Chlorogloeopsis sp. ULAP01: one gene and its partner. The protein of the gene in region 2 binds, or shares a complex with, the protein of the main gene of each other region. Links are inferred from orthologs where the notes say so. Each region holds a gene or a part of one and is shown on either strand. Other genes may lie near its edges.

What was found.
Region 1: rpsT (region 2) and rpsF share a complex: the UniProt entries of both Bacillus subtilis proteins name them as parts of the 30S ribosomal subunit. The link is inferred for Chlorogloeopsis sp. ULAP01 from one-to-one orthologs.

The regions. Positions count from the first base shown.
Region 1 is NZ_JAUDRH010000006.1:135,795-153,340, reverse strand. What follows is about bases 881-3,632. They hold rpsF (30S ribosomal protein S6), read left to right. Parts: upstream 881-1,972; coding sequence 1,973-2,293; downstream 2,294-3,632. Other genes in these bases: QUB80_RS13405 (STAS domain-containing protein), read right to left, coding at 3,260-3,604; QUB80_RS13410 (Npun_F5560 family protein), read left to right, coding at 2,502-3,032; QUB80_RS13420 (fumarylacetoacetate hydrolase family protein), read right to left, coding at 951-1,739; QUB80_RS13425 (Tic20 family protein), read left to right, coding at 881-962. Also shown: QUB80_RS13430 (hypothetical protein), read left to right, coding at 198-395; more of QUB80_RS13425, read left to right, coding at 483-880; QUB80_RS13400 (DedA family protein), read left to right, coding at 4,289-4,918; QUB80_RS13395 (argininosuccinate synthase), read right to left, coding at 5,068-6,270; QUB80_RS13390 (PhoX family protein), read right to left, coding at 6,763-8,937; QUB80_RS13385 (glycosyltransferase family 2 protein), read left to right, coding at 9,726-10,685; rpsB (30S ribosomal protein S2), read left to right, coding at 10,953-11,747; tsf (translation elongation factor Ts), read left to right, coding at 11,870-12,529; QUB80_RS13370 (hypothetical protein), read left to right, coding at 12,717-13,643; ATP-dependent DNA helicase RecG, read left to right, coding at 13,650-16,187; QUB80_RS13360 (hypothetical protein), read right to left, coding at 16,740-17,213; QUB80_RS13355 (tellurite resistance TerB family protein), read right to left, coding at 17,423-17,546. UniProt on the Bacillus subtilis protein: Binds together with bS18 to 16S ribosomal RNA.
Region 2 is NZ_JAUDRH010000009.1:222,078-236,802, reverse strand. Bases 143-2,859 are described here. They hold rpsT (30S ribosomal protein S20), read right to left. Parts: upstream 1,796-2,859; coding sequence 1,490-1,795; downstream 143-1,489. Other genes in these bases: QUB80_RS19410 (tetratricopeptide repeat protein), read right to left, coding at 2,171-2,650; QUB80_RS19420 (TatD family hydrolase), read right to left, coding at 528-1,313. Outside these bases: QUB80_RS19405 (GIY-YIG nuclease family protein), read left to right, coding at 3,251-3,793; QUB80_RS19400 (PDDEXK family nuclease), read right to left, coding at 3,806-4,144; QUB80_RS19395 (helix-turn-helix transcriptional regulator), read left to right, coding at 4,262-4,927; QUB80_RS19390 (GH116 family glycosyl hydrolase), read left to right, coding at 5,329-7,743; QUB80_RS19385 (ABC transporter transmembrane domain-containing protein), read left to right, coding at 8,585-11,728; QUB80_RS19380 (HlyD family secretion protein), read left to right, coding at 12,678-13,814; QUB80_RS19375 (HetP family heterocyst commitment protein), read left to right, coding at 13,899-14,360. UniProt on the Bacillus subtilis protein: Binds directly to 16S ribosomal RNA.

The DNA of each region.
Region 1 (17,546 bases), on a different replicon or contig from region 2:
AGCAAAGTCAATTAACATAGCAACGGATGACATCGTAATTTTGACGGAGTCTTTGAATCCTCAGCCCTTACAAATCACCCAACTGCTATACAATTCATGAACTAGCTGTTTACAACAGACGAATCGCAAGCCACAGTCAAAATATCAGCCCAAGAGGAAATATGAGAAACAATTGAGGAACTATAAGGAGGGATTGGATGCTAGTGATTTTAATGGAGGATCAAATCCTTGCCCCTCACCAGGTTTGCCAATCTTGTTTACTCGCTGATAGTAGTGGTCAACCTCGGTGGCGTCAAGGTCAACTTCGCTGTGGTCATGTAGTCCGTAAAATTACTGAGCAGCAGCCAGACCAGTACGAGTGTCTGATGGGGTTCCGGATTGTTAATATTGAATGAACAGAACCTCCAAGATGTAACTAGTTACTTAACTGCGTTATTCTAGGTTCATGTAACTATTGCAGTTTGACCATAGGAGAACGCAATATGACTTGGCGCGGGTCTACAACGGTTAAAGATAGAATTTTTGCTAGCTTGCCTTATTTGTTGCCTTTGATTGGTGTACTTGGATTCGGTTTATATTTATTCCGACAATTTCCAGCACTACAAGTGTTGTTTATACCGCTTCAACCCGTACTAGTACTCTACGGTATTTTAGGGCCATATGGCGAACTGATTATTTTCTTTGCTCTATTTCTTTTAGTGGTTAGGAACGAAAAAATCAATCACTTTATTAGATTTAACACATTACAAGCCTTACTATTAAACATTATTGTGTATCTGTGTGGCATCATTGTGCGCCTTGTAGCGCTTCCTGGTTTAAGTTTTGCACTCCAAACGGTGGCAAGTACTATCTTTATCGGCATAGTAGTAGCAGTGGTTTATTCCATAGTTCAGTCGCTGTGGGGACGTTACGCAGAAATCCCCGCTATATCTGACGCAGTATATATGCAACTACCGCGCTAGTTTTTCACGAGCCACCACTTTATTTTCTAGGCGGCCTATGCCTTCAATTTCCACACGGACGCGATCGCCGATGGTTAACGGCCCAACTCCCACTGGTGTGCCGGTTAGCACTACATCTCCTGGTAAGAGTGTCATAACTTGACTAATATAAGACACCAGAAAATCTGGGGAAAAGACCATCTGGTCAATAGTAGCAGATTGTACGGGAGTGAAACTTTCATTTAAGAATGTTTGCAATCTGGCTCCTGGACTGACTTCACGGACGATCCACGGGCCTAAGGGACAGAAAGTATCAAATCCTTTAGCTCGTGTCCATTGCCCATCTTTTCTTTGTAAATCCCGCGCTGTGACATCATTGGCGATCGTGTAACCCCAAATTCTCGTTTGGGCTTCCTCTGTTGTGCAATCAACAGCGCGATCGCCGATTACCAAAGCCAATTCTCCTTCATAGTCGACTCTTTGTGATTGGTATGGATACTGAATTTCTGCCAGAGAAGCAATCACAGAAGTAGGCGGTTTAAAAAAAAGGAGTGGCTCAATTGGCACTTCACTTTCCATTTCTGCAGCATGCTCTGCATAATTTTTTCCTACCGCCACAATTTTTGAAGGAGCACAGGGAGCCAAGATTTGATAATCCTCTGGTTCCAATACCAAATCGGTGGGTTGACCTTGTAACCAAGGCGGAGCATCCAGAGCCTGCACTCTTAAGGAGAGTTGTAGCAACCCATAGTAAATCTGTCCTTCTTGATTTTGAACTCGCACATAGCGCTGCGCCATAACCTTGATTAATATCCTACTGTTTGAGATCAAATCACCTTTTAAAGTCAATAGTCTATAGTTCACAGTTTGTAAACTAATGACTAACTGAGCAGATTTAGTTAAGCGTTAAAATAGAAAGCTGGTAAAATTATAATTCCTTGTTGCTTTAGATGTTGATAGGTATTTGTATTAAAAAAGACATTGGATATCTGTTGACATTAGCAGCCATATTGTCCAAAAGGAGATGAATCGTGCAAATAATTTATGAAACAATGTACATTCTGCGCCCAGATTTGGGAGATGAGCAGGTAGAACAGGCTATTTCTAAATACGAAAACTTGATTCGAGAACAAGGAGCTGACAATATCCAAATTCAAAATCGCGGTAAGCGACGTTTAGCTTATGAAATTAATAGGCAACGGGATGGTATTTATATCCAAATGAATTACACTGCTCCTGGAAACATCATCGCTGTTTTAGAACGGGCTATGCGTTTGAGTGAAGAAGTAATCCGCTACTTGACTATTAAGCAAGAAGTGCAACAACCCCAAGCTCCTACAGAAGCCGCATAATTTAGGCTAGTGGTTAGTTGTTTGTTAGTAACTACTAACTACTAGCTATTAAAATTGTAAAAAAGTAAAAAAAATTGCTTTTCCCTACTTGCTGATTTCTCCGAGAATGCTAAATTAGCAAGTACTCGGAAGTATTTGCCTAAATTAACACTTCCGTGTTTTTACTTAAAACACATAAAAAGTTTTGACATGGGAGATAGTTGCCACTGTGAGCCAAAATGACACATCTACTATCCAAACGCTCTCTATAGAAGTATCGAAATTGCGCCAGGAATTGCAACTTCGCGATCAATTAGTACAACAGTTGTCTCAAGAACTCTTCCGACTAGTAAAGGGTAATACTAACTTTATGCCTCAAGCGGAAGTCTCAGAGCGTCATCAAAGCGAACTCCAAGCTTTACAGGAACAAATACAAGCAGTTGAGGAGCAGCTGACGTTCTACCAAGAGCAAATAGCAACTCGCGATGGCGAAATTTATCAGTTACGTCAGTCAGTGCAAGAACTAACTGATCGCAGCCGAATGTTAGAGCAAGTAGTACAGGAGTTACCTCAAATATATCGTCGTAAGTTTGAGGAGCGCATGGCTCCTGTTAGGGAAAAGGTAGTAATGCTACAACGAGAAAACCGCCAGTTGCAAGCAGAACTACAAAGTGTAAGTTATCGCCTAGCACTAAAAACTCGTACTGCCTCTCACAGTGGCATCGATCTGCCCAACTTTTCACGCCCGGTGTCTGGTTAAATTAGCTTAATATTTAGTATTACTAACCTGTACAGAATGCCTAGAAGTACTTCAGCTTAATTAGCATTTTGCACAGTATCTACCAGTAGCAAGGTATTAATATTTTTGGTTTTGAGTGGTACTTACAGACAAAATACCACTCTTTTAGCAATAAATAATAACTATAGCCTATGTCGCTCACCAGCTATAGCCATTATTTTTGCAATGAGTCTAGTTTTTATTGTTTGCTAGCAGCAGACTGCTTTTGCTGATGATTCTGGAATGTCTTCGTAAGTATTAACAATTTCAAATACTGAATCTAGCTGAGTAAGCTCTAAAATTAATCTGACAGGAGCTTGCACATTACAAAGTAGTAGACGACAACCACTTTGACGGGCGGCTTTTAACCCTTGAACCAATGAAACCAGCCCAGAACTATCCATGAAATCCACTTCGGCAAAGTCGATCACCCAGAGCTGATCCTGCTGGGGTAATACTCCAGCCATCTTTTCACTCAAAGCCATCCCACCGTGTAAGTCTATGCGTCCTTGGGGTTTGAACAAAATCACTTGATGTTCTGATGTTAGAGTCATGAACTTAACTGGGTAGTTGAAAGACTGAAACAAAAAAGCAGAAATTTGACACAAACACTGTTTCGCCTGCAAATACTCAACTTACTGCCTCATCCAAACTTTTTGGAATTCGCAGCTATGGACTTGCAAAGAGTGATATCAGTATTCATGCCGTATAATTTGTTTTAACTTTCCCCAATATAGGCATAAGCGCCCAAGAATTTTGGTAGCATCTGTATCTTTTAACAAATTTTTATAAAATTCCGAGCTATTTATAAAGTTTTTATAAAATAAGAAATATCTATGTTTCAGTATGTATAACTATGTGGTATACGATTACCACTAACATTATCCTAATGTTTGTTGTTAATAATACCAATTTTAAAAAAATTATGATAGAAATTTGTATAGTAAATCTATCTAGGATTGTATGAATTATTAAAATTTGGGTAAGTTAAAAAACAAATATTGTGTTGTGTACTAGTAATAATACTGAGTTTAATTAAAAAATTTTACCAAAATCAAGAACTCTGTTCAGTGAAAATATTCTGAATTGGGGGTTCTCAGTTTTTATTAACTTTACTTCCTATGCAGTTGCATAAAGTCGTAGTTGATCTCTAATCTCGTACATCTGGATTGACACATTAACTAGAAAGGAGACAAGATTATAGTAAAAGTAAAAATTTGTAAAGGCAGCGGTGCTGAATGTCTGTTGAATTCATCTCGCTAGAAAATATCCAAGCAATTGCCCATATGTATGGTTATTGGGCAGTTTTTTTGGGTATTTTATTAGAAAATTTGGGTATTCCCATTCCTGGTGAAACCGTAACATTAGTAGGCGGTTTCCTGGCTGGTAGCCACGAACTGAGTTACTGGCTAGTTCTAGGTGACGCGATCGCAGGAGCGGCGATCGGGGGAGTTTGCGGTTATTGGATTGGTAGAATTGGCGGCTGGCCTTTACTTGTAAGAGTTGGCAGCCTGTTTAGAATATCAGAAGTGCGACTTTTAAATATCAAAGAACAATTTAGTGAAAATGCGGCAAAAGCAGTGTTTTTTGGACGTTTCTTTGCCCTGTTGCGAATTTTTGCTGCTCCACTGGCTGGTATAGCTGAAATGCCATTCGGAAAATTTTTATTTTTTAACCTACTAGGAGCCAGCGTCTGGGCTAGTGTGATGGTAACGCTTGCTTTCTTTGCAGGCAGGATTATTTCCCTAGAACAATTAGTTGCTTGGGTAAGTCAATTTGCGATCGCTGCATTACTCATCCTTGTAGCTGTAATTGCGATCCCGATATGGTTAGAAGCTCGGCAAGAGCAACTGGGGGCAAAGGATTAGGGATTAGGAGAGTAGAGGAAGAACAGATGAGGGAGATAGGGAAGATGGAAAGGATGGGGAAGAATTTACTCTTATCACTTCCTCAACTCCCTCAACTCCCTCAACTCTTTGTCTCCGTGTCTTTGTGTCCCCGCGTCACCGTGTCATCCCTAGCCCCTTGTTTGCTGTGCCCAAATCCGAGTAGGCAAACCCCAAATGTAGATAAAACCTTCAGCTGCCTTATGATCAAATTGGTCTTCGGCTCCGTAAGTTGCCAAATCGGGAGTGTAAAGGGAGTTTTCGGAACGACGCGCAACAATAGTAGCGTTACCCTTAAATAACTTTACTCTCACAGTTCCAGACACTCGCTCTTGCGTTTTTTGAATAAACCCATCGAGGGCTGCTTTTAAGGGGCTATACCACAAACCGTTATAAATTAATTGGCTGTAAGTTTCTTCGATACCCCGTTTGTAGTGGGTAACATCTGCCGTTAAAGTTAGACTTTCTAAATCACGGTGCGTTTGTATTAAGACTACCATTGCGGGAGATTCGTAAATTTCCCGCGATTTAATTCCTACTAGACGATTTTCAATCATATCGATGCGTCCAACACCGTGATTTCCTGCGAAATGATTGAGTTGCTCGATGATCTGAATCGAGTCTTTGTGTTCGCCGTTGAGACTAGTAGGAATGCCTTTAGTAAAACCAATTTCGATGTATTCTGGCTCGTTTGGAGTGTCGGCGATCGCCTTAGTCATCTCATAAATTTCTTCTGGTGGCTCAAATGCCGGATCTTCCAGTACACCGGCTTCAATGCTCCGCCCTAGTAAATTTTTGTCAATGCTGTAGGGAGACGATTTTTTAACTAGTGCTGGGATGCCAAACTTTTCCCCGTAAGCAATAGTTTCCTCACGGCTCATTCCCCATTCTCTAGCTGGTGCTAGTATCTTCAGATTGGGATTGAGGGCAGCACAGGCAACATCGAAACGAACCTGATCGTTACCCTTACCAGTACAACCGTGAGCGATCGCATCAGCACCGTATTTTTCTGCGGTTTCTACTAGTGCCTTAGCAATTAGCGGACGAGCAAGGGCTGTTGCCAGGGGATAGCGATTTTCGTACAACGCATTGGCTTGAATAGCGCTAAAGGCATAATCTTTGATAAAAGTTTCTTTAACATCCACGATTAGAGATTCACTAGCACCAGATTTCAAGGCTTTTTCTCGAACTGATTCTAATTCGTCTCCTTGTCCCAAGTCTGCTGCCAGGGTAATCACTTCTTCTACACCCCACTCATGCTTGAGGTAGGGAATACATACAGATGTATCTACTCCGCCAGAATATGCCAGCACAACCTTTTTGGCACGACCCATCAGTTTCTCCAGTTAAAAAAGCAAAGAGTGAGTGATTATTATATACAATTCATCACTACATATTTTAGTCATCAATATAATTAGTAGTAATTTTTCCGAAAATCTATATACAATAACGCTAATAATTGAGTTTTGGATGATTGCAACCACTTATGAGCATCTATTAAATTTTCATCACAAAGTGCTTCTTTATATATAAAGCAAGGTGTAGAACCCTGACTTATTAAAGAATTCGGGTTTCTGGTTGAGACTGCAAAAGTTAAGCGATTAGCTATTTCTAAATAAGAAAATAGCACTGTTGTTTTTAGATTAAAATTTAGCTTTGTATGTATTCACAAAGGCAAAAATATAATTCTTTTTAGAAAAGAAGAATTAAAAAATGCAAAAAAACCGTAGAGTTCTAAAAATAAATCTCTACGGTATGTCACTGGCTTGAAAAAAGCGATCGCAAAACAAATCTACACTTTGACGTTAGTTTTCTAAGAAAAACGGTTACAGTCCACCAATGATGCCGCCGTCTTTGCGTGTAATCACAACTGTTGAAGAACGCGGGCGTCCGGACGGGCCGTATCCTTGACTATGGGGCCAGTTACTGAACTGTGTGGGATTTGAGGCTACTGCACCATCGCCGGGGTGCTGAATATTAACAAACATAGTTTTACCATCGGGTGTAGTGATTACACCAGTTACCTCACAGTTCGTTGGGCTAGTCAAAAAACGTCTGATCTGTCTAGTGTTGGGATCAGCACACATCATCACATTACCACCGATATTTTTCCAATCACCTAGACCATCACCCTCCTGATCAGTCTGTATCCAGAGGCGGCCGAAGTCGTCGAACCACAGACCATCCGGAGCACCAAAGTCGTCACCATTAATATTACCGACAAGGTTTGGCTCAGAAGCGAGTTTATCACCACACTCAACGAAAAGATCCCAAGTAAAGGTAGTGGCTTTAACAGTACGCCCATCTTCACGCCAGCGAATGATGTGACCGTAACGGTTGTCGGGACGAGGGTTGGCAGCATCGACTGGAGGACGGGCGCTGCCTGCATTTGTTGTGCCATCAGGCTTGTTAGAAGAGGCTGGAGTAGTTCCGCGACGATTATTGTTTGTCAAAGTGCAGTAGACTTCAATCTCCTGGTATCCGCCAATTCGTGGACGCACAGCAACCCACTCTGGTCGATCCATCATCGTTGCACCAACTCTATCTGCTGCTTGCCGTGTCTTGACAAGTACTTCTGCTTGGCTTCTAAATCCGTTCTCAGGTGTCAACCCACCTTGACCATATACCAAAGGAAGCCACTCGCCAGTACCATTATCCTTAAACTTAGCAACGTATAAGATACCGTGGTCAAGCATATCGCTGTTGTCAGCGCGATTATAAGGATTTAAAGGTCTGGCGCAAACAAACTTATAGATATACTCGTTGCGCTCATCGTCGCCCATATAGAAAGCCACATGGTTATTGTCATCCACAACAACCTGAGCGCTCTCGTGCTTGAAGCGACCAAGGGCGGTACGTTTCACTGGTGTACTTTGCGGGCTGTAGGGATCGATTTCAACTACCCAACCGAACAAATGGGGTTCAAGCGGATTTGTGCTGGCATCGAAGCGTGGATCAACTTCATGCCATCGATAACCAAATCCTGTTTTCGAGATGCCGTAGCGTTTCTGTCCCATCAAAATATCAGACTTCTCAACTCCCGGAATCAAAACTACATCTTCAGTAGGGTTAGCAAAGTAACCGTTCCAGTTTTCTTCACAGGTTAGGTAGGTACCCCAAGGAGTATAGCCGTGGGCGCAGTTATTGAGGGTACCGTATGCTGTGTAGGCATTGTTTTGTATACCGGTGTCAACCGAACCATTCGGCGTGAGTAAGAACTTCTTTGATTTCAAAAGAGCATCACCTGCTGCCGGGCCGGAAACGTACATCTCTGTATTGGCGGTGATGCGGCGACCATAGGGCGAATTACGGTTAACTTTCCAGCTATTGCTAGTCTTGGCTATCTCTACAACAGATACGCCGTGAGCAGCTTGAGACTTGCGTACCTTCTCAATCGTGACTTGCGATCCAGGTAGCCCCAACTGGGGTGCAGTCTCTGTTGCTGGAACGAAGGTTAGACCATCAGAATGAAGGATTTCCTCATGGGTATATTCATGGTTTACACATAGAAGTCCACGATTTGATGTCCGCTTCCGGCCAAAAAAACTGCGTTCTCGAAGTGGGAAGTAGTGCATTCCATCAGTATGCATACCAAACTGCTTTTCCTGTGCCGCAGCATTTTGTGATGCATCTGATCGCCAGTTTGGCGCGCCAGGCATAATCGGGTCGCCCCAGGCGACAAGTACTTCGACTTTGTAACCTTCAGGAACACTAACAAGATCCTTTTCTAGAAGTCCTGTAGCTGGGTTGTTCAGATTCGGTGGGATACTCTTGAAACCAATGCCACCAAATCCTGTTCCTGGTGGAATTGGCGCTGCCTCAACACTGTGGAGGAAGCCACCAATGGAAACCTCACCCATGACGGTAAGTACCGATGTACTCGCCGCCGTAATAATGAACCGCCGACGGCTCATGCTGAAACGTTCAATTACATCACGGATTGATTCGTTGCCGGATGGATTGATGGTCACATCATTTTTAGGATGAAGGGAACCTTTCATTCTGAATACTCCATTTAGGTAGGATTGAAAAATTTGCTATTTATTTTCTGGGGGAAAGACTATGTAAAAAAATTTGGAGATATGAATTTTTTAGCATCTATCGACAAAGCCTGGTATCAATCACTGAATCCTGAAATCATCTAATTTCAACGTTTAATTATTGGTCTACCAATTCATGTCGAAACAACAAATAGAAAATCTTTTGTAGATGTGTTACCTATAAATTTCAAAGATTCGACGTATCTTTGAAGCTTACTAATATCCATTAAGCCAATTTTAAATTCAGCTTTATAAATTCAAGAATTTAAAAAATAACTTAAATGTGATATCAGAATCTAAGCTAGCTTTACCTACTGCTTAATTTTTGGTTAGCAATTCATAAAACCAAGCAATAGTTTTATGCCAAGAAAGAAGAATTTAATTATTGACAAACTATAATTTAATCAACAAATATTAAGAATAGATTATGTAGTGGTTAATTAAAGATAATTTAGATGATTAAAAATAGATTATTTAATTATTAAGTAAATATTAAACTGAACTGTTTACTATAAAAAGTTGCAATATAGATAAAAAAATAGAAAAATTTATATGTAAAAACTAAAAACAATATTTCAAAATTGAAAAATATATGAATTATTTATAATTTTCCAAACAATCAGGTTTTATGTTTTATGTATTGGTCAGGATTTGTTCTCATCACCACTGATTAATTTTGGTTTGATAAGCAAAGTTAAAAGTATTTAGTAAAGGAACAGCGTTTGTGTCTTGGTTGTCCTATCTTAGAAGTGGGCAATAGTGTTGTGAGTGAGACTGTGTTTTTAAGCGTTGTTATTCCTACGTACAATCGCAAGCCGATTTTGCAAAAGTGTCTCAAAGCATTGGAGACACAACAGTTGAGTGTATCCAGTTCAGTAAGTGATTATGAAGTTGTCTTAGTAGATGACGGCTCCACTGATGGCACATTGGAGTGGTTAGCAGAACACAAAGACGAGTTTCCTCACGTGCGAACCTTTCAGCAAGACCATCAAGGGCCTGCCGCCGCAAGGAATTTGGGGGTAGAGCAAGCACGGGGAGATATTATCATCTTTATAGATAGCGATTTGGTAGTCACAGAGAATTTTCTGCAAGCTCATGCTGATGCATTAGTGCAAGGACAAAAAAATTTGGGAAGCGATCGCTTCTTCACTTATGGTGCGGTGATTAATACTTGTAATTTTGACAATCCCAGCTCCGAACCATACAAAGTCACAGATTTTTCAGCAGCTTTTTTTGCAACAGGCAATGTAGCCATTCCTAAGCATTGGTTAGAAAAAGCTGGACTTTTTGATACTCGCTTTCAACTCTATGGCTGGGAAGACTTGGAATTAGGCGTAAGGCTCAAAAACCTGGGTTTGAAACTAATTAAATGTCCTGCTGCTGTTGGTTATCACTGGCATCCGCCCTTTAACTTAGAGCAAATTCCCCGTTTGATTGACAAAGAAATTCAGCGAGGACGCATGGGAGTTTTGTTTTATCAAAAGCACCCAACTTGGGAAGTGCGAATGATGATTCAAATGACTTGGTTACACCGCTTATTGTGGGGAATTCTCTCGTTGAACGGTACTTTGAACGAACGCACAATGGCTCCATTTTTGCGATGGTTGATTAATTTGGGTAAACCCCAACTGGCTTTAGAAATCGCTCGAATTTTTCTGAACTGGTATAACGTTAAAGGCGTTTATGAAGCTTATGCTCAACTCCGATAATAGCTAATTGCTAACAGAAGACTGGCAATGAACAATTAGCTATTAACAACTCAACTACTGTACGGGCGGGTTTTAACAAAACCTCTGTAAAATCAAAGAAATTATTTATATAAACCCGCCCCTACTAGAAATGACTATTTCCCATTATTAGCCACAAATATGCTACCCTAGTATGGTTCTTTAATCTCGCACATCTAGGATTTCGGGTGTTTCTGACCAAGAAATACGCCTAGATGGAGGTTTAACCCGAATCGGAGTTGAGAAAATATGCCAGTTGTTTCATTGGCTCAAATGATGGAGTCAGGGGTTCACTTTGGCCATCAAACCCGGAGATGGAACCCAAAAATGTCTCCTTACATCTACACCGCTCGCAACGGAGTACACATCATCGACTTGGTGCAGACTGCCCAGTTGATGGAAGAAGCATATACTTATATGCGATCGCAAGCTGAACAGGGCAAGAAGTTCCTTTTTGTTGGTACTAAGCGGCAAGCTGCTGGTATTATTGCCCAAGAAGCCTCTCGTTGTGGCGCTCATTATATTAACCAGCGTTGGTTGGGCGGAATGCTCACCAACTGGGCGACAATCAAAACGCGGGTAGACCGTCTTAAAGACTTAGAACGCCGGGAAGAAAGCGGTGCTCTTGACTTGTTGCCGAAAAAAGAAGCCTCTATGTTACGCCGGGAGTTGGCGAAGCTTCAGAAATACCTGGGCGGTATTAAAACCATGCGCAAAGTCCCAGATGTAGTCGTGATTGTAGACCAACGACGGGAATACAACGCAGTTCAAGAATGTATTAAATTGGGAATACCGATTGTATCCATGTTGGATACAAACTGCGATCCAGATGTTGTGGATATTCCAATTCCAGCAAACGACGACGCCATCCGCTCAATCAAGCTAATCGTCGGCAAATTGGCGGATGCAATTTATGAAGGGCGTCACGGTCAATTGGATGTAGAAGAGGAATACGAAGATTACGAAGGTGCTGAAGAAGATTACGATTACGAAGAAAGCGACTACACTGATTCGCTGATTCCCGACGACGAAGAAGAAGAGTAGTCAGTTATCAGTTACCAGTTACCAGTGAACAGCTACTATCTCAAAACTGTTTACTGTTAACTGAAAAATACTCAAAATCCGAGAGCAATTACAACTGTCAGTCAAGTAGGAATTGAGGCAAAATGGCGGAAATATCTGCAAAACTTGTCCAAGAGCTACGCCAAAAAACAGGCGCTGGCATGATGGACTGCAAAAAAGCGCTGAAAGAAAACGATGGTGATATGGCAAAAGCCGAAGAATGGCTGCGCAAAAAGGGTATTGCCAAAGCTGGGGCAAAAGCAGATCGCGTGGCAGCAGAAGGATTGATCGGCAGCTATATTCACACTGGCGGTAGAGTTGGTGTGCTAGTTGAAGTAAACTGTGAGACTGACTTCGTTGCTCGCCGCGAGGAGTTTCAAACTCTGGTGCGGAACGTGGCTATGCAGGTAGCGGCTTGTCCGAATGTCGAGTATGTGAAAGTAGAAGACATTCCACCTGATGTTGTCGCCAAGGAAAAAGAAATTGAAATGGGGCGAGACGACTTGGGTAACAAACCTGAGGCTGTTAAAGAAAAAATTGTTCAGGGCAGAATTGAAAAGCGTCTGAAGGAATTGACTTTGCTAGATCAGCCTTATATTCGCGACCAAAGTATCACTGTAGATGAACTAGTTAAACAAGCGATCGCTCAACTGGGTGAAAACATCCAAGTACGTCGCTTCGTTCGCTTCGTTCTTGGTGAAGGAATTGAAAAGCAAGAAACTAACTTTGCTGAAGAAGTAGCTGCACAAATGGGTGGCAAATAATTTCAGTTGCTAGTTGTTGCTACCTCAGTAATTAATTGAAAGACAGGTCAAGCTATTATGGTTGGCCTGTCTTTCGTTAACTGTAAATCTAACCAACATCTAAAATCCTTTAGTATAGTGAAGCTAACAATGTAAGTGTACATTTGTACCAAATTATTCTGGTTCAAATGGGCAATAATGAGAAGATATGGCAAGACCAATTGAGCGGATAGAGCGGGATATTGCAGTCTTAGAAGAGGCGATAGCCGCGATCGCAAAAGAACTCCAAACTGCTTATGCCAGTTATCTAACCAGCTTGGGTAAAGCTTTACAACAGCAACTAATTCTGGCTAGCTATCATCTGTGTACTCAAGGGTATCCTGAAAAATTTTTGAAATTAAGCTTGAGTAAGCGGCAAAATTTACAACAAGGCATTCGTAATTTGGGTAAACAGGCAACTGAGCAGTTAATAACTTTAACTCAAAATGAGCATGAGCAACCACAGCCACAGGAAGAACAAGAAGATATAAAAGCAGGAGAAACAACACAAGCACAGGAATTTGAAGAAGTAGAGGAATTTGAAGAAGTAGAGAAAATAGAGGAAGATAGTGTTGCTGATACCCTCTTTTTAGAAGCAGTCTCTGCTGGTACCATAGTCTCAAAAACTCTTATGACGCCAAATACCTCTAATCCAGTAGAACTGATGAAATGGCAACAGTATCTGGAGAGATCTACCCAAGATACCCTCAAAAGAGTTTCTCGTGAGGCCAATCTTTTGTTACAAAAAGCGGGGATTTTACCTAAGAAATTGCCCGAACCAATATTGGAAGCGGCTGTGGCGGTATCAGAAGCTTCTGCCGAAGTTGTACCAGGGCCGCCCAACCTTTTAAACTTAGTGATAGAAATTGAAAGTGAAAAGCAGTCAGAAGAAACGAGTCTGACACAGATTATGGCTATTAACCTGCGGCTGGGGGAAATTGAATTTGCCGACACAAAAGTTTCGTCTGAGCGCAAACAGATCCGCAGTATAATTGCTCAACTCAACAAAATTGGGCTGGACTATCAAAAAAAACAGCGAGAGCGATCAATAGCTGAAGCTGAAGCAGCATGGCGTGCTAGTTGGTTTGATGATTAATGACTAATGACTACTGATAAACCAGATTGGATACGATTGCAAAAAGCCTTAGCGATAGAAGCAGAACAAGGCTTTACTGATTTAGTAGGCAAACAATATCGCTTTAGTGAGTTTCTCACCCTCACTTTCGGCAAATTCCCAACAGCCTTACCAAGCACTGAGCGTCTGCGCTGGCAAGAACTAGCGACTCAGTTTGCTAGCTATCCCAATCTGGAACTAGAAAGTAGGCAAAGCTTAGTCGCAAATACTCGCAGGTATCTATATCAACTGCAACAGCAGGAAGAGGACGCGGGGAGGTGGGGAGGTGAGGAGGCGGGGAATTTTCTTTCCGCGTCTGCGGGTTTAAATGTCTTTGCGTCTTCACAAGCGTCACCCCGTTTTCCCCTCTCCGCGCCTTCTTCCAAATCTCAAATTGTTGCTGAAGTTAGTCGCACTCTTGCCCCAAAACTTGAGCAAAAACTCAGGGATTTACCAGAAATTGGATTGAGAAAAGCTGAAAAATTAGCACGTCTCGGTTTATATACTGTGCGCGATTTGCTATTTTACTATCCCCGCGATCACATTGATTATGCCCGACAGGTGAATATCTACGAGTTGCAGGCGGGCGAGACGGTGACGATAGTGGCAAAAGTCAAGAGTTGTAATTGTTTTACTAGTCCCAAGAATAAAAAATTAACCATCTTGGAACTTTTGCTACGGGATAATACTGGTAAACTCAAAATTAGTCGTTTTTTCGCAGGTACGCGCTTTAGCAGTCGTGCTTGGCAAGAAAGTTTAAAACGTCGCTACCCAGTTGGTAGTATTGTGGCAGCGTGCGGTTTAGTGAAAGAAAGTAAATACGGTCTGACGCTGGAAGATCCAGAATTAGAAGTTTTGGCTCATCCAGGCGATACGATTGACTCATTAACTATCGGCCGGGTAGTGCCAATTTATGCTCTTACGGAAGGAGTAGGGGCAGATTTGGTGCGGCAGGCGGTAATTGCGGCTTTAGCTGCTGTGGTTCATCTCAAAGATCCTCTGCCTAGTGGGTTACGGGAAAAGTATGGGTTAATGGAATTAAAGGATGCGATCGGTAATATTCATTTCCCTCCAGACAGCGATACTCTCCAACCTGCCCGTCGCCGCTTAGTATTTGATGAGTTTTTCTATCTACAACTAGGTTTACTACAACGTCAGCATCGAGCAAAACAAATTCAAACTAATGCAATACTTGCTCCTCAAGGACAGCTATTAGAAAGATTTTACGAGATACTACCCTTTCAACTTACCAACGCTCAACAACGAGTCATCAACGATATTCTCACCGATTTGCAAAAATCAGTACCGATGAATCGTTTAGTACAAGGTGATGTTGGCTCCGGAAAAACAGTTGTGGCAGTAGTTGCTATTCTTGCAGCAATTCAATCCGGGTACCAAGCAGCACTAATGGCTCCTACAGAAGTATTAGCAGAACAGCACTACCGCAAGTTAGTAAGTTGGTTTAATTTACTGCATTTACCAGTAGAATTACTGACAGGCTCGACAAAAACTGTAAAAAGGCGAGAAATTCACGCTCAGTTGGAAACGGGAGAATTGCCTTTGTTAGTGGGGACTCATGCTCTAATTCAAAACCCCGTTAACTTTCAACGTTTGGGTTTGGTGGTAATTGATGAACAGCATCGGTTTGGTGTAGAACAACGGGCGCGATTGCAGCACAAAGGTGAGCAACCCCACGTCTTAACTATGACAGCCACACCCATCCCCCGGACACTGGCACTGACAATTCACGGGGACTTGGATGTGAGCCAGATTGATGAATTGCCACCAGGACGGCAAAAAATTCAAACAACAGTATTAACGAGTCAGCAACGCCAAAACGCTTACGATTTGATCCGTAGGGAAATTGCCCAGGGAAGGCAAGCTTATGTCATTTTGCCCCTAGTAGAAGAATCTGAAAAATTGGATTTGCGATCGGCAGTTGAAGAGCATAAAAAGCTACAAGAAAGTATCTTTCCAGAGTTTCGGGTGGGACTGCTCCACGGTCGGATGAGTTCAGCAGACAAGGACGAGGCGATTAATAAGTTTCGCGACAATGAAACTCAAATCTTGGTTTCTACAACAGTTGTCGAAGTTGGGGTTGACGTACCAAATGCTACCGTTATGCTCATAGAAAATGCGGAACGTTTTGGTTTGTCTCAATTACACCAATTACGAGGGCGTGTTGGTAGAGGTGCGGCTCAGTCTTACTGCTTGTTGATGAGCAGTTCTAGAAGTCCAGATGCACAGCAACGGCTGAAAGTATTGGAACAGTCCCAGGATGGCTTTTTTATTTCTGAAATGGATATGCGTTTTCGCGGCCCGGGTGAAGTGCTAGGAACTCGGCAATCTGGTGTGCCAGATTTTACGCTAGCGAGTTTAGTAGAAGATGAAGAAGTGTTAATTTTAGCGCGGCAAGCAGCAGAAAAAATTATACAAATAGATGCAACTATAGAACGTTGGTATTTAATGAAAGAAGAATTGAAATATCGGCATGAACGATTAATGGGTGGGGCGATTTTGACATAACAGATTATGACCACTGCTCTATTAAGGCATTGGTGAAATCACCCCTAAGTTATGAGAACACATTTGCTAGTACAACACGACGGAAATAAACATACCGTTTGAGAAGGCTGAAAAATCTACATGATAAATTTTTTACCTTCTGCATACTGCCACGGCAGATGACGCCACTTGAAGCCAGTCGCACTCGACGCGCTTAACCCGCAAGGGCGCTTACGCTCCTTGATGGCGGGAAACCCTTACTTTCGCTTATCCACTACTCTGCGAGAAGCCGGACTACGTCCGTCTACGTGTCTACGCCAGTTGTACCTACTTCTATCCGCTCCGCGTCTACGCGCCTACAAGTCGGCAAAGCCGCAAGGGCGCGCTGGCTCACCACCGCACTGTCTCCTCTGCCTTCTGCCTGATTGTGCTAGTTATCCTTTCACTATTAAAAATCTTGCTACAGAGACTGTAAGACTTTTTTGGTCAAGATAGGCTCACTTTTCAAAACCATGAGCACTGGTTGCAGTTGAGTAAACTGGACTTGCTAAGGAAGTCTAAATAATCTCTGCTTTATGTTTCTTCTTCCTCTTCTAAGTCTTCAAAGCTCGAAAGTACTTCGTCGATAATTTCCTGTGCTTCTTCATCTTTCATTTCTAATCCTTTTTGGACTTCTTTTAGTAAATTTTTTTTCCCTTTAGGAATCCGTAATTCATCTTCATCTACCAGGAGAATTACGCTGCTAGCAAAAGCATCGAGAGTCATCTCCTGGGAAAGAGATTGACGAGCGGTATTAAAAAGTGCTCCTACTCCCTCTTTTTCTGCAAGGGATAAAAGTTTATCCACCATTTCTATCAATTCGTCGTCTGAGGAATCTTCAAAAACCTCAAGTTCCCATAGGGAATCGGCTACAAATTCTACATCCACCTCTTCTAAGGAAGAATCAGCCACCGCAGTCACAACAGCGATCGCTGCAACCGCTTCTTCTGAACTCAATGGTTCTTTCAATGCCCCTTCGGATTTAAATATTTTGTCGTACTTTGCCATAATGAATGACTACCTCCGTCATTTCTTGTGTAATTGCAGATGTGAGAATGCTATTTATTGGGTAGTGTAGCAAGATAAGCAGCTTTGTACTCTCTGAAAAATTGGGGAGACATCAGTCAAGTTATAAAAATCACTTATTACACCAAATACTTGTACACCTCCAGAGGTAAACATTCCTTAAATATCGCCATCTAGTTAATTGTTTGTAATTATGTAAAGGTTATAGTGTTGACAAAGCTCAGGAGTTTCCGTTTAAATTCCTCGGCTTCTTCTTTGATAGATCCAGGAATTTCGTCATCAAAAAAACTGTGCTGGCTGTTGACAATGTACAAA
Region 2 (14,725 bases):
CTTTTAAGAGTAGCTGGTTTAGCGTCGCCAAAATATGTTTTGCTTTTATCACTTCACCCTCCAAAACCGCGCTGTTTCAGCTACGCAGTTCTTTTGCTGTTGCCTTCAATTAAGTTCCTGTCTTTACTATCCAGAGCGATGATATTCTAATACTGAGGGAGTAATGTGCCAAGCTTGCTGTTTGTCCGTGTTGCTTGATTTTGATGGGTGGTATTCACAGGAAAATACTTTTATAAAATAAATTTGTATTGCTTTAAATTTAGATTTTTGCTACCTCAAAACTAAATATCTTCTCTACCTACTATGGAAAAGGCTTGTCATAGATTTATAGCATTGCCTTTAAGTCTTAGGAGGATAGTTAAGCAAAATTGGTACAACTGAAGTAGAGATGTTATGTTAGCTGTTGCCTCCTTAAACATTATGGCGTAAGGAAACCTATTTTGGAGGCAATAATCTTATCATATTTTTGCCTTCCTAATAAATAATGTTTTTTCACATCCTTCAAAAGCCCATTTATAACTGCGCTTTTACAGTGCCAAGCCGAATAATTCACAAGCATTTTTAGTAGTGAGAGATGCGATCGCATCAGTCGTTTCTCCTCGCAGACGGGCTACTTGTTCGGCTACATAACGAACATAGGCAGGTTCGTTACGCCGTTCGCCTCGTTTGGGAACTGGAGCTAAAAACGGACAGTCTGTTTCGATTAACAGGCGATCACTTCTAACAACAACAGCAGATTCTTGGATTGGCTTGGCATTTTTGAAGGTAACAGTGCCACTAAAGCTAATGTAAAAGCCTAAGTCAACAAACCATTGAGTCTCCTCTGGTGTTCCGCCCCAGCAGTGCATTACACCCCGCAAACTTTCGCCTTTGAGATTTTTCCATCTTCCCAGCACTTGCCTTACCTCTGCTGCTGCGTTACGGCAGTGGATAATCACTGGTAAATTTAGTTCAGTTGCGATCGCAAGCTGCGCCTCAAACACCATAATTTGATGTTCGTAGTTCTCAGCTTTGTAAAAATCCAGTCCTGTTTCCCCAATTGCTACTACTTTAGAATCGGAACGAGCTAATGAGCTAATTTCATCTGCGGTTTGATGATGCCACTTATCTGCATCTAAAGGATGTAACCCTACAGCAAAGCTAATTTCAGGAAAACGTTTAGCTAGAGCCTGAATGCTGGAAAATTCTGTTGGCTCAACACAGGAATGTACTAAACGCACAACACCCGCTTCTTGCCACCGCGATCGTACTGTTTCTAAGTCTGACTGGAAAAGGTCAAAGTTTATGTGAACGTGGGTGTCGATTAGCTGCATTTTAGTCATTAGTCATTTTTTAGTAGGGGCGGGTTTTACTGATAATCTTGCCATTTAAACTGATAATTTATCTTCTAAACCCGCCCGTACAGTAGAGACGCGATTAATCGCGTCTATATAATTATTCACTAGTCAAAAGTCAAGAGCATGAATGACTGCTGACTGCTGAATTTTGACTATTGTGCAGTTGCTGCTGTTTGCGTTTTGGCTTTGAATTTACGAGCTAATCTTGATTTTTTTCTAGCTCCATTATTGGGATGAAGAACACCTCGCTTCACGGCTTTATCGATTTTGCTATAAGCTTCCGACATTCGAGCCAGTGCCTCTTGCTGGGCTTCTGGGGTAGGGTTGGCTGCATAGGTTTCAACAGCAGAAAGGTATTTCTTCATCAGCGTCTTTACCGCTGATTTATAAGATTTGTTGCGCAAACGATTGCGTTCTGCGATTTTGGCGCGTTTCAGAGCAGACTTTGTATTCGCCACAGTCAATTCCAGAAAGACTATAATATATGTACACACACTACTAGATTTACTAATATAGCATCCAGAACGCCAATGTTAGGATTGCCGAGAAAAAAGTTGCGCTTGAGTTTTTTAACCCACCCAATTTATGGCTAGTGCTGCCATAAGTGTGAGCAGTGACTCCACATCTGAGAATGGGTTGGTATAAGACAATGTGGATGCCTGAACTGGATGCAATAAATTTTTCTTCTTTCCCAAACCAGCAATTTACAAATTTTCCACTTCACAAATTCCTTTTTAATTGCTCCAGTTCTGGGAATATGACTTAGATTGCGTCAACTGTGATTATACACTTGCGTCAGCTAAAACTAACGGCTGTTTTCTTGGGACTCGGTATTACCTATATATCACACGCTTAAATCTTTCTGCCGCATTAAGAACTTTCATGTTTCCCTGTTGGCGAGACCAATGAGACGCTCTTCGAGCATCCAAAAATGCATTGTATTTATCTCCTAATTTTCTCAAAGCCATGGCACGACCAAGATAAGCAACCGCATAACTTGAGTTGTAATGGAGTGCTAGATTATAAGCTGAAACGGCTTTTTGGTACTCTCTTCGATTATAGTGTTCAAAACCCTCTTTTAAATAAGCAGCCGCAAGTTTGGGATTGCTGATTGAATTGGGAGCTGGAGTTACTCTTTGGTGTTGTATCCGATCTCGCATTTGCTGCTCTATCGACATTGCTGGTGCATTTATTGGAGGTGGCATCTGTGGTTGGGAGATGAAAGGATCGAACTGTGCCTGAGCCTTGCTGCTCAAATTTGTTAACGGTACTAAAGACGCCAGCATAATCCAAACGTGTTTGAGCTTGCTCATAGTTTCTTCCTCGCCAAAACACTGTGATAAGATATCACTCCGCAGGCTAACCTCCTACGAGGTTTCAACATATTACTCAGAAACACAAATAAACTAAATTATGAGGGGATATTCTCCATCAAATCAGCCAAATTTGGCTAATTATTCAACAATTTTTAATTTAATACCCTTTGACTTGAAGGAGGATGTAAGAGGTGGGGTATAGGAGAAATAGCTTTTTCATGCTTGGTGATGATTTTTTTCATCGCGGCTGCCTTCAAACCGGATATAAGCCCAAAAACATTTAGCTTCACAATTCTTAATCTCAAATAGCCACCCTTCTCCACTGACAGGAGTCACACAATCCAATAGGCTAATTTAAAGTGGATTTTTTAGCGTGCTCTAGTGATGGACACAATAGTCCTCAGTAGTTAACAATTACCTATAAATAACTATAAGTAAAATGGCTCTAAAAATTGTCGAAAGTTTTGATAGTAGTTTTGCTCTCAAACCAGAAGCTAAAGAGTTAATTGCTAATGGCTAATAGCAGAGGATCAAAAGAATTAGCAATTTATTATTTACTCGCTAAAAATACTAACTTTGAAATTTTTAATTTGATTTATGTCAACTGAAACAAATATTCTTTCTTTAGCAAGTCTAGAATATATTCCTTGTATTGATGATTATGGTCAATTACCTGAAAATTTTCAAGGTCGAATCGGGGTCTATGCGATTTTTGACCAGAAAAAAATACTGCAATATGTAGGATATTCTCGTGATGTTTATCTCAGTCTTAAGCAGCATTTAGTACGTCAACCACAAAAGTGTTATTGGATAAAAATTCAAACAATTGAACGTCCGAGTCGCACAGTATTAGAAAATATTGAGAAGGCATGGATTGAAGAAAATGGTAGTGTGCCTGTGGGAAATAAAGATGAGAAAGAAAAATGGACACAGCCAATAGATGCCAAAGTCTCAATGACACCAGAAGAGAATACAAATTATGAGAATTCTATTGATGAAATGGCAAAAACTAAAATTATTAAAAATGTGGCGCGGCGAGTAGAGGCAGAAATTTTAAAAGTTTTAGAGGAGCGCGGATTGCAAGCACAAGTTAGATTTAATCCGAAGTTGAAGGAAGAAGGATTACTAGATTTGAAATAAATCTATTTGCATTCAAAGATTGAAAACAGGAGCTAGGTCAAGCATAAATCCAGGTAGTACAGATTCTCCTGGTAAAGTGGGTGGAGTTTGTTCAGAAAAGTAAAAGGTTTCTACATCTTGATTTGGACGGTAAATTTCCACTAAGGGAGTGTAGGGATAGATTAACCAACCCAAGCAAAGTCCGTTGGCTAGGTAATCGCACTTTAAGCGTGCTATTACGTAAGCACCAAGTTGAGATTGCTTGATAGATAACCCTGAATCGCTGTCCCTACTGATAATTTTTTCCTTTTCCACAATCCACAACATTGACCAACTTTGCCAGTCCGCTTCAAATGTGTTGTTATGCCGCATCTGGAGCAGAATTTCCTACTATCCCAAACGTTACCGCAAATCCTCCTTGTCAAGTAAAACTTGACAAGGATGTCGGCAACTATGTAAAGTAATACTTGACAAAGAACAGACAAAGCCATGAAAAACCGACTGAAAGAACTTCGACAACTGCACAAGTGGTCACAATCTGACCTTGCTAGGGAATTAGGAGTCAGTCGTCAGGCGGTCAATGGTTTTGAATCTGGCAAGTTTGACCCCAGCCTAGATATGGCTTTTAAAATTGCTAGTCTGTTCAAAGTTGCACTTGAAGACGTTTTCATCTACGAGGTGAAAAATTCTATGCAAACACTTGTTGAGCGATTCAAAAATTACTTTGGTTTCGAGTTTGGTTACGAGAGGTTTACTGAAAAGGCAATCAACGCAGTTAAGTTTGCACGAAATGAGGCAGCACGTTCGCACAAATCACAAGTCGAGCCAGAACATCTGCTGGCTGGCTTGTTGGCTGATCCAACCACAACAAGTGCTCGTTTACTTCGAGTAAATGGCATGACGCTGGTCATCGAAACCAATGAGCATTCTTTTGAATCCTGTGAGAACCCGAGATTTAGCCGAGAGAGTAAATTTGTTCTAGAGCTTGCCTTGCAAGTCGTTCGGCTTCAAGGTAAGAACTCTATTGGGACTGAACATCTGTTGTGGGGTTTACTCCGTCTGGCTGAAACAGACAAGACTAGTTGCAGCGACCTGTTTCAAGGATACGAAATTGATCTCGAAGCCCTAAACAATCAACTAGCACAAACGGTCTAAAGTCAGACCAAAAACTGACTGAGGCTACCTACTAGATGTCCGGATTTTGGTAGGTAACTTTTGTTTTTCACCTTATCAACAAATCTCGCTCCTATACTTAGGTTGTTGACCAATGGCGTATACCCTGGAGTTTTCGCGTCTGGAGAGGTAAAGGAACTACTTCACTCGCACAGTTGTGATTAAAACTAGTAAAGGATTCATCCTTGGGCTGACTTTGGCGCATCGGATTGAATTTCTAGATGCTATATGAGAAATATACAGCGATGGTGAGAGCGCGATCGCACAAAAAAACAACAACTCTTATATGGAAGTGAAGTGTAAATTTCCTAACAGTAGACTTGAGAAATTTTACACATCGCGCTAGTCTTCATTATCGTGACTGCACGCTATTAATAGAGGCGATGACAAATCAATCCTCTCCGCAAATTCCTTCCTGTACTTGGAGTCGTCCCATTGGTTTAGGTTGGGACAAGCCCTACACCGTCCGCTATGCTAGTAATGTTGATGATGGGCCTTGGCATGGAATGCCTTTAGGCGGTTTTGGTGCGGGTTGTATCGGCCGTTCTTCGCGGGGAGATTTTAATCTGTGGCATATCGACGGTGGCGAACATATCTTCAAAAATATTCCCGCCTGTCAATTCAGTGTATTTGAGTCAGATGGCACATCTTCCCAAGCTTATGCTCTGTGTACAGAAGCTCCGGAAGATAGCAGCCTGCAAGCATGGCAGTGGTATTCAACAAGTAAAGACGGCGTAAGTGGTACTTACCATGCTCTTTATCCCCGCAGTTGGTTTGTTTATGAAGGGGTATATAATACCCAGTTAACCTGCGAGCAATTTTCGCCTATTTGGGCGAATAACTACCAAGAAACTAGCTATCCTGTGGCGGTATTTCTGTGGACTGTACGTAACCCGACAAATGCACCTATTACTTTGAGTATTATGCTCACCTGGCAGAATATGGTAGGTTGGTTTACTAATGCCTTGAAATCTCCGGAGATAAGGTTGCGGGATGATGGTAGCCCAGTGTACGAATATCAGCCGCGCTTGAATGAAAGTAAGGATAATTTTAACGAGTTCTTTGAAGATACTGAATATATCGGCTGTATTTTAGATCGCTTAGGTATAGGCGAAGCAGTTGAAGAAGGAGAGGGACAGTGGTGTATTGCCACACGCAAAGATCCGAATATGGAAATCTTTCACCACAGCCGTTGGAATCCAGTTGGTACGGGTGAAGATGTATGGGAAAGCTTTGCACAAAATGGTTCTCTGCCTAACTATATAAATAAAACTCCAGCAAAGGAAGATGAGCAGATAGGAGCAGCACTTGCTGTGCGCTTCACTGTGCAGCCAGGTGCAACATTGCAAATTCCTTTTGTTCTGACGTGGGATTTTCCTGTGACTGAATTTGCGGCTGGCATTAAATATGACCGCAGATATACAGACTTTTTTGGTAATAACGGCAAGAATGCTTGGGCGATCGCATCTACTGCGCTACAACAATATCAAATCTGGCAACAGCAGATTCAAGCTTGGCAACAACCTATTCTTGAGCGTGCAGACTTACCAGACTGGTTCAAAATAGCTTTATTTAATGAGCTTTACGATCTTACTGCTGGCGGTACTCTTTGGAGTGCAGCATCAGAGCGTGATCCAATTGGTCAATTTGCAGTGCTAGAATGCTTGGACTATCGCTGGTACGAGAGTCTTGATGTCAGATTATATGGTTCTTTTGGACTGTTAATACTTTTCCCAGAGTTGGAGAAAGCTGTAATTCGTGCTTTTGCACGGGCGATTCCTAAAAGTGACGATCGCCGCCGCGTTATTGGCTACTATTACACCATTGGCGCAGAAAGCCCTATGGCTGTTCGCAAGGTAGCAGGTGCAACGCCTCACGACTTGGGCGCTCCCAATGAACACGTTTGGGAAAAGACAAATTACACGAGCTACCAAGATTGTAATCTGTGGAAAGATTTAGGTAGTGACTTTGTTTTGCAGGTATACCGCGATTTTCTCCTCACTGGTGCGGATGATGTGCAATTTCTGGCAGACTGCTGGAATGCCATTGTGGAAACCCTCAACTATCTAAAGACTTTTGACAAAGATGGAGATGGAATTCCGGAAAATTCCGGTGCGCCCGATCAAACTTTTGATGACTGGCGACTATGGGGAGTAAGTGCTTATTGCGGTGGGTTGTGGTTGGCAGCTTTGGAAGCTGCGATCGCAATTTGTGATGTTTTGATGACAAAAGGTCAAGGTACAGAAAATACACAAAAGCTATTAGAGCAAAAATCTATCTACGAAGCATGGTTAAAACAATCTCGCCCAATCTATGAAGAGAAACTTTGGAATGGGCAGTATTACAGACTCGACAGTGACAGTGGCTCGGATGTAGTGATGGCAGATCAATTGTGCGGACAATTCTATGCACGTTTGTTGGGGTTGCCTGATATTGTTGGGAGCGATCGCGCTTTGTCTGCTTTGAAAACTATTTACGATGCTTGCTTTCTCAAGTTTAATCATGGCAAGTTTGGTGCTGCTAACGGACTCAAGCGTGATGGTTCACCAGAAAATCCTCAAGCTACCCATCCTTTAGAAGTGTGGACAGGGATAAATTTTGGTTTGGCAGCATTTTTAGTGCAAATGGGAATGAAAGATGAAGCCATGAATCTAACAAAAGCGGTAGTCCAACAAATTTATGACAATGGGCTACAATTCCGTACACCTGAAGCTATTACTGCGGTTGGAACTTTTCGTGCCAGTACTTATCTACGGGCAATGGCAATTTGGGGAATTTATTTAGTCATTAGTCATTAGTCATTGGTCATTATTAAAAGGGAATAGGGAACAGAGAATAGGATTGGGAAAATGTTTGTTATTCTCCTTGTTCCCTTGTCTCCTTGTCTCCCACTCCCAAGATTTTTTTGATCGCCCGGGCATAAAAGTCCGGTTTTTCATTGCAATTGATTGTAATTGACTAATATGAATTCTCAAACAATAGTAACTAATCTCTTTTATCTGGCTGCTTTTTCGGACAACTATTATGTTGTATTTTACTGAAAAAGTGGTAGTACAGCAAAATTTTCCTCAGTATAAACGTAACAAAGTTAACTAATGATTCTGGTGATTTTTCCGGAAGAGCTAATACAAACAACGAGTTCAATTTTGGTTTTGAAGTCTCCATCTCAAAATTTTCTGTTTCCGAATCAGTATTTTACTTGTAGCTCTAGGGACATTAGCAATTATTACCAGTAAAAAATTTAAATGTTAACAAGTTATGACATCAACACTCTATTTCTCATCTTTTTTGCGTAAATATGAATTTCTCTTTTTTCTTTAAAAGAGAATATTTTTTACTTAAATAGCAATGCTTACTAACACACATGAAAAACAGCTAATTTTAGCAATTTTGATGAAAAACTATTCAAAATAACTGGGTATTAAGCATTGGACAATGGAACTTTTAAACCTTCGTAGTAGAAAAAGCAATAACACAAATCAAAAGGAAGCGAGCAGTGATGAAAAATAAAAAAAGATGTGCTTTTCAAAAGTTATTATTATGAGGCAAAGTGCTTCAATCAAAGAAGTTTTGAACTGTCTGAAATGCAAATATACGCTTCAAAAACTAAATTCATCAGCTTACACAGATATCAAAACAATGAACTCGTACTCATCGTCAGGAGTTCAACGAGAGCAGGTTTGTACAACTAACCAACGCTCTCCCACTCCACAAATGACTATCCTAAAGTTTTTAAGGAGAGTCGCAGGAAATTCAATCCTTCTATCGGACTTTAGTCAAATTTGGGTGATGCATGAGTTTCAACTAGGTGATGATTTAGCTAGTTATACTCCCGATCAACAAATAGAAGATAGTAGAAATTTTCTTTTCCTGGTTTGTAAAGGTAGAGTGCGGCTTTTGGGATTTGACACAAGCATTGGGCGAGAAGTATCAACTCACTTACTATTGGCAGAGCAAACCTTTGGAGTAGATGATTTATTCTACTATCAGCCTTTACCTTACCGGGCAGTTGCAGCTAGTGATGGTTTCATAGCATATATTTGCTTGGATAGTCTCAAACAGTGGTTAGAGCAGCTTCCCGATTTGAATGATTATTTACAACAAGCTACTTATGAGCGACAAGCGTTAATTTTCTTCAAAACTGCTACTGAATTACGTTCACACACCAGTCATACTTTACAAAAGCTTGTATCTCACTTAGTAAAAACAAAGATAAGTGCTGGCTCATCTTTGGTAGAAGTAACTTCTTCTTTAGAGGGACGCTTTTGGTTGGTACATGGAAAGATTAGCAGTTCTTCCACAGAAACTCAACCACCAATGGTAGGAGAAAGTTGGGACAACCCTAATCTCGCAATTCCAAATTGGACTGCTGGAACAGAACTCGTAACATACCATGTTTCTAAAGAAAATTGGGAATCAGTAGCTGCGATCGCTCCAGAAATATCTCTCACCAGACAGGAAGAACAGGACAAGGGAAAAGAGGACACGGGGGCAAGGGGACAAGGGGACACGGGTAATCTAGAGGATACAAAAGCACTCTCATCAACAGAGATTGACTTTTGTGTAACTAGAAACCAGCATCGCTTGGCTAAAAGGTTTTGGCGTCGCTATCCTTTTATTGGGCAGCAAGATTCATCAGATTGCGGTGCAGCGTGTTTGGCAATGATTAGCCTTTATTGGGGTAAACGCTTGAGCTTGACTACGCTGCGAAACTTTGCACAAACCAACCGCACAGGTACATCTTTAACTGCTTTAGCAGATGCAGCAGAAGTTGTGGGATATGATACATTACCAGTCAGAGCTTCATTGAGCAAGCTAGAGTTGCAAGCCAAACCATGGATTGCTCACTGGCAAGGAATTCACTTTGTGGTTGTTTGGCGAGTCAAAGGCGATCGCGTGTTAATTTCCGATCCGGCAATCGGTAAGCGATCGCTACACAAAGCAGAGTTTGAAGCAAATTGGACAGGATATGCACTGCTTTTATTTCCTACTGAACGTCTCGAAGCCAAACAAAGTAAAAAAACTTCTTTTGGTAGCTTTTGGTATACATTTTGGCATCAACGCCAGCTACTGGGGCAAATAATTCTGGCTTCAGTACTGCTACAAGTTTTTGCACTAGCAGTTCCCATAATTAGCCAAGTTGTGCTGGATCGAGTATTGCCATACAAAAGTTTGCTTGCTCTGAATGTTTTTGCTATTTGTTTCCTGTTTTTCGGCTTTTGGCGAATTACCATCCAAGCAGTACGCCAATACCTACTCGATTATCTCTCCAACCATATGGATCTTGCTGAACTCAGCAGTTTTATGAGCCACATATTGCGCTTGCCATTGCAGTTTTTCGCATCGCGCCAGGTGGGAGATATTATTACTCGCATTCAAGAAAATCGCAAAATTCAACTGTTTTTTGCCAAACAAGCTATAGTTACCACCCTAGATGCTTTGATGGTGGTTGCCTACCTGGGATTAATGGTGTATTACAACTTACGCCTTACTTGCATGGTAGTGGGTTTAATTCTGTTAATTGCGATTTTGACTGTCGCAGCTAATCCATTCCTCAAAAATTTATCGCGAGAACTGTTGCACAAATCGGCAGCGCAAAATTCTGCACTAGTAGAAATTGTCGCTGGTATTGCTACAGTCAAAGCTGCCGCAACCGAAAATCTAATGCGTTGGCGCTGGGAAGAACGCTTAACAAGTATGGTACAGACGCGGTTTCGCGCTCAAAAGTTAGCAAATAACTTGCAACTTGCAACTAGTTTGAGCAATCATCTCGGTACTACGGCATTGTTTTGGTATGGAGCGACATTGGTGATCAATGAGGAGATGTCGGTTGGTCAGTTTGTTGCCTTTAGTATGATGGTTGGTGGTATAGTCAAACCTGTTTTGGCTTTGGTGGGGTTGTGGGATGATTTTCAAGAAGTAGCAATTTCTCTTGAGCATCTAAATGATGTTTTAGCCACCCAACCAGAAGCGAATCTACAAAAACTGCCACTGGAGTTACCCCAGATTCGCGGTGATGTGCATTTTGAGAATGTTAGTTTCCTTTACAATACCGATGCGGAATCTAACACTCTACAAGATATTTCCTTTCAGGTAAAAGCAGGACAAACAATTGCTGTTGTTGGTGCTAGTGGCTCTGGTAAAAGTACTTTAGTAAATTTACTTGTAGGTTTATATCGTCCTCACAGTGGACGGGTTTTGATTGATGGGTATGATATTGCCAATGTTTCTCCCCAGTCTTTGCGAAATCAATTAGGCGTGGTGCCGCAAGATATTTTTTTGTTTACAGGCACCATTTTAGAAAATATTACATTATTCAACTCAGAGATTTCCCTGGAGCAAGCGATCGCTGCTGCCAAACTTACAGAAGCACACAGTTTTATCCAAGCTTTACCTTTGGGCTACAACACCCGTGTGGGAGAAGGAGCCATGATGCTCTCAGGTAAGCAGCGACAAAGAATAGCGATCGCCCGCGCCCTGGTGAGGAAGCCACGCATTTTAATTTTGGATGAAGCTACCACTTATTTAGATGCAGAATCAGAACAAAGATTTTACAAAAACCTAGTTCGATTTAATCATCTCAACAATACTTATACAGATGAAGCTATTACCAAATTTATTATTACTCATCGTATTTCTACTATTAGTTATGCCGACTATATTCTCGTTTTAGACCAAGGTATTCTCGTTGAACAAGGTACTCATCAACAACTAATGGGAATCCGCAGTCTTTATTACCACTTATTTCAACAGCAATCACATCTGCGATCACACTTATACTGACCATAATATTACATCAATAAACTAAAAATAATTCCATATAAATACGAGCATAAACTGCGACTCTCTTTTCAAGAGATTGCTTAAAATTTTATTTCTACCAAAGCATAATTAGCTACTTTTTATTTGGTAAATTATGCTTTAAGTAGATTTTATTATATTTTTGTACCTATATAGTCAGTAGAGAAAAAAATCTACTTAAAGACTGTATTGTTGATAACTTTTTGTCGGAAATAACTAGTTAATTTTTAAGCAAAATTAACAACAAGTTTACTGTAATTTCGCAATCAAATGTTAACTTGAAAGTGCTATCAGATAAGCCATTTACTGGTTTAGCACAGATAAAGCTTCACCATCACCTGTAAAAACATTATCAAAATTTATGGAAGGCTAAAATTGTTAGATGACTATATGTATAGTCAGGACTTTAGGCTGTTTATTTACATAGTTAATAGTAAAACTTCCTAAAAAGGTATGAAAAATAAAAGCCAAAAAGAAATAGTAGGTGAGGGGCGAAACCCCTACAGTATTTAACACTTGTGGACAAAATGGAAATTGTATAATACTTAATTAAATAGAAGAACAAATTCAGTGCATTAAACTTACAAGAAATGCCAACACCGCAGATGACAATCAAAGGAAAAAATAGTATAAGTACAAATGTTGTTCTTACATAGTGTGGATGACTATTTTGTCATAGATCTTGTAGAACAAACATTATTACTTAACACACTCCTAAGTATCGGTGTACATCAAAACATCTACATGACCAGGGAAAGTAATTGAATTAAGAGAGTCAGCCCAAATTTCCGAGGACAAACTGCATCTACCAAGAGCCAAACGGAGACTTTTTCATACAAGTCAAAGGACATGATTCAAGGTAAAATTTTGCCTCAGTCACTGCCTTATCAAAGCTAAAGCTACAGTCAGGTTTCCGATTTTAGGTCAGCTCATGGACAGAATCATCAGGTCAAATGCAGTCAAAACCTCAAGCCAATTAGGGAGTTTAACGATTAATATGCAGGATGTGCATCCCTGTTCTAATCAAGCCCCCGAAATGGCACTAATCTGTGGAGGTAGTATCGCTTCGATAATTAAGGAGCAATCACAAAAGTTGCCCTCAATAGCAGCGTTTCCCAAGCTACCTACAAATGCCACACCCTTACAGGCAACAGCTACAAGTACGGGTAATTGCTCTATATCCTTACAGAAAATGCTAGAGCAAACGCCTTCAGTTCTTCCTCGTATAGTTTTGCTATGCAGTTTAGCTTTTTTGGCGACTGTAATGGCTTGGGCTTTTACGGGAAAGATTAAACAAGTCGGTCAAGTCAGAGGAAAATTTATATCACTAGGAGAGCTTCATCAATTTCAGCCACAGGATTTTGACAAAGCAGTTGAGGTTGCGGTTAAAACTAGTCAAGGGGTAACAAAATTAGAAACCGAACAGTTGGCTGGTAACTTAGACACTAAGAAGCAGCAAGTTAAGGAAACTCAAACAGTTGCTACTAAACAAGCTACTCTCAAGACAATTGCTTCTCCTCAAATTCCCTTAGCACAGTTACAAACCGAAATTACCGAAACTAAAACTTTGCTCAACAAAGTTAAGGCTGAACCAGAACCGAGATTTCTCAATATTCCAATAGATAGGGTTGTAAATCCTTTTAACAAGCCCAGTGCTAACACAATAGCTCAACCCAAAAAATCTATTGGTGAAATCACTTCTAGCGATACATCCCTTGCTCTGGTGATTAGCCTGCCTTACCAAAACATAGACTTTGTCAAAAAAGGAGACAAAGTACAAATCAAACTAGATGCTGATGAGTACAGACAGCCATCAGCACAAGGTAAAGCCAGACAACAGAACGCCATTGAATTTCAAGAGCAAAATATTCTCTCAGGCACAATTGTATCAATCTCTGGTAATGCCCAACCTGATCACAAATTTGGTTGGGTGTATTCGGCTGAAGTAGCTCTAGATCCGGATCAAATCATCAATTTAAAAGCAGGACAATCAGCTACTGCCCAAATCATTTACCAGCGTCGCATTTGTGATCTGTTCCTGGAACCAATTAGGGAACAAAAAACCTAGAGAGTAATTTATAAATTCCAATTGCGCTCCAAAATCACCACATAACTGACAAACTGATTTATTTTATTGAAGGCAACGAATACCATGCATCAGAACATTACTAACAATTTCGACAAGTCAATTAACCCAGAACAGCTCGATCAAGTAGTTGAAGCAATTCTTGCAGGCAAGTATTCCTGGGCTTGTGTATTAATGCTGCGGTTTGCTGGCTACAATCCTTTACACTACATTCCTTACCGCACCTATAACCGATTGATTAAAGAAAACTCACAAATCAAGAGAGCTAGCCAACAACGCAATGAAAATCTTAAACTAGCCGCTTTACCCTCTGAGAAAAAGACTGATAGCTCTAAATCACAAAGCTGCTTAAGCAAAATCAAAGATCTTGCTTATCTAGAGGTAGTTGGCAAGAAAAAAACAGAAATTCGAGGTGGTAGTTCGGATCGCTGGCTAGCTACTCAAATCAACGAACATCAATCAATTAAGTCTGATTTTAATTCAGATCACACTCAAGACTCATCATTCAAATTCTCTGCATTTAACTAAAATATCTTTTGAGTCACCAGATGATTGAAGTTTGTTGATGAAGTTAGCGATCGCTATATAAGTAAATATCCCCGACTTCTTGAAGAAGGCGGGGATCTATGTTTTTTTAACCTTGAAATCATTCTGCCAAAGTGGCAAATTAATTATGAACATTAGGAATATTATAAATAACAAGTACAAGATAGCTGCTTGAAGTAAAAATTATAAGTAAGGAGAAAACTCTAAAATACATAAAACTGATTTTTTAATTACTCAAATTGTTAAGAAGTAAAATTCTCCTTTACTCCGGTTTCCAAGAGTCAGACCGTACTGTTGGTGGTTATTTTTCTGAATTAGTCTAAGCATTGCTAATAAAACTTTCAACA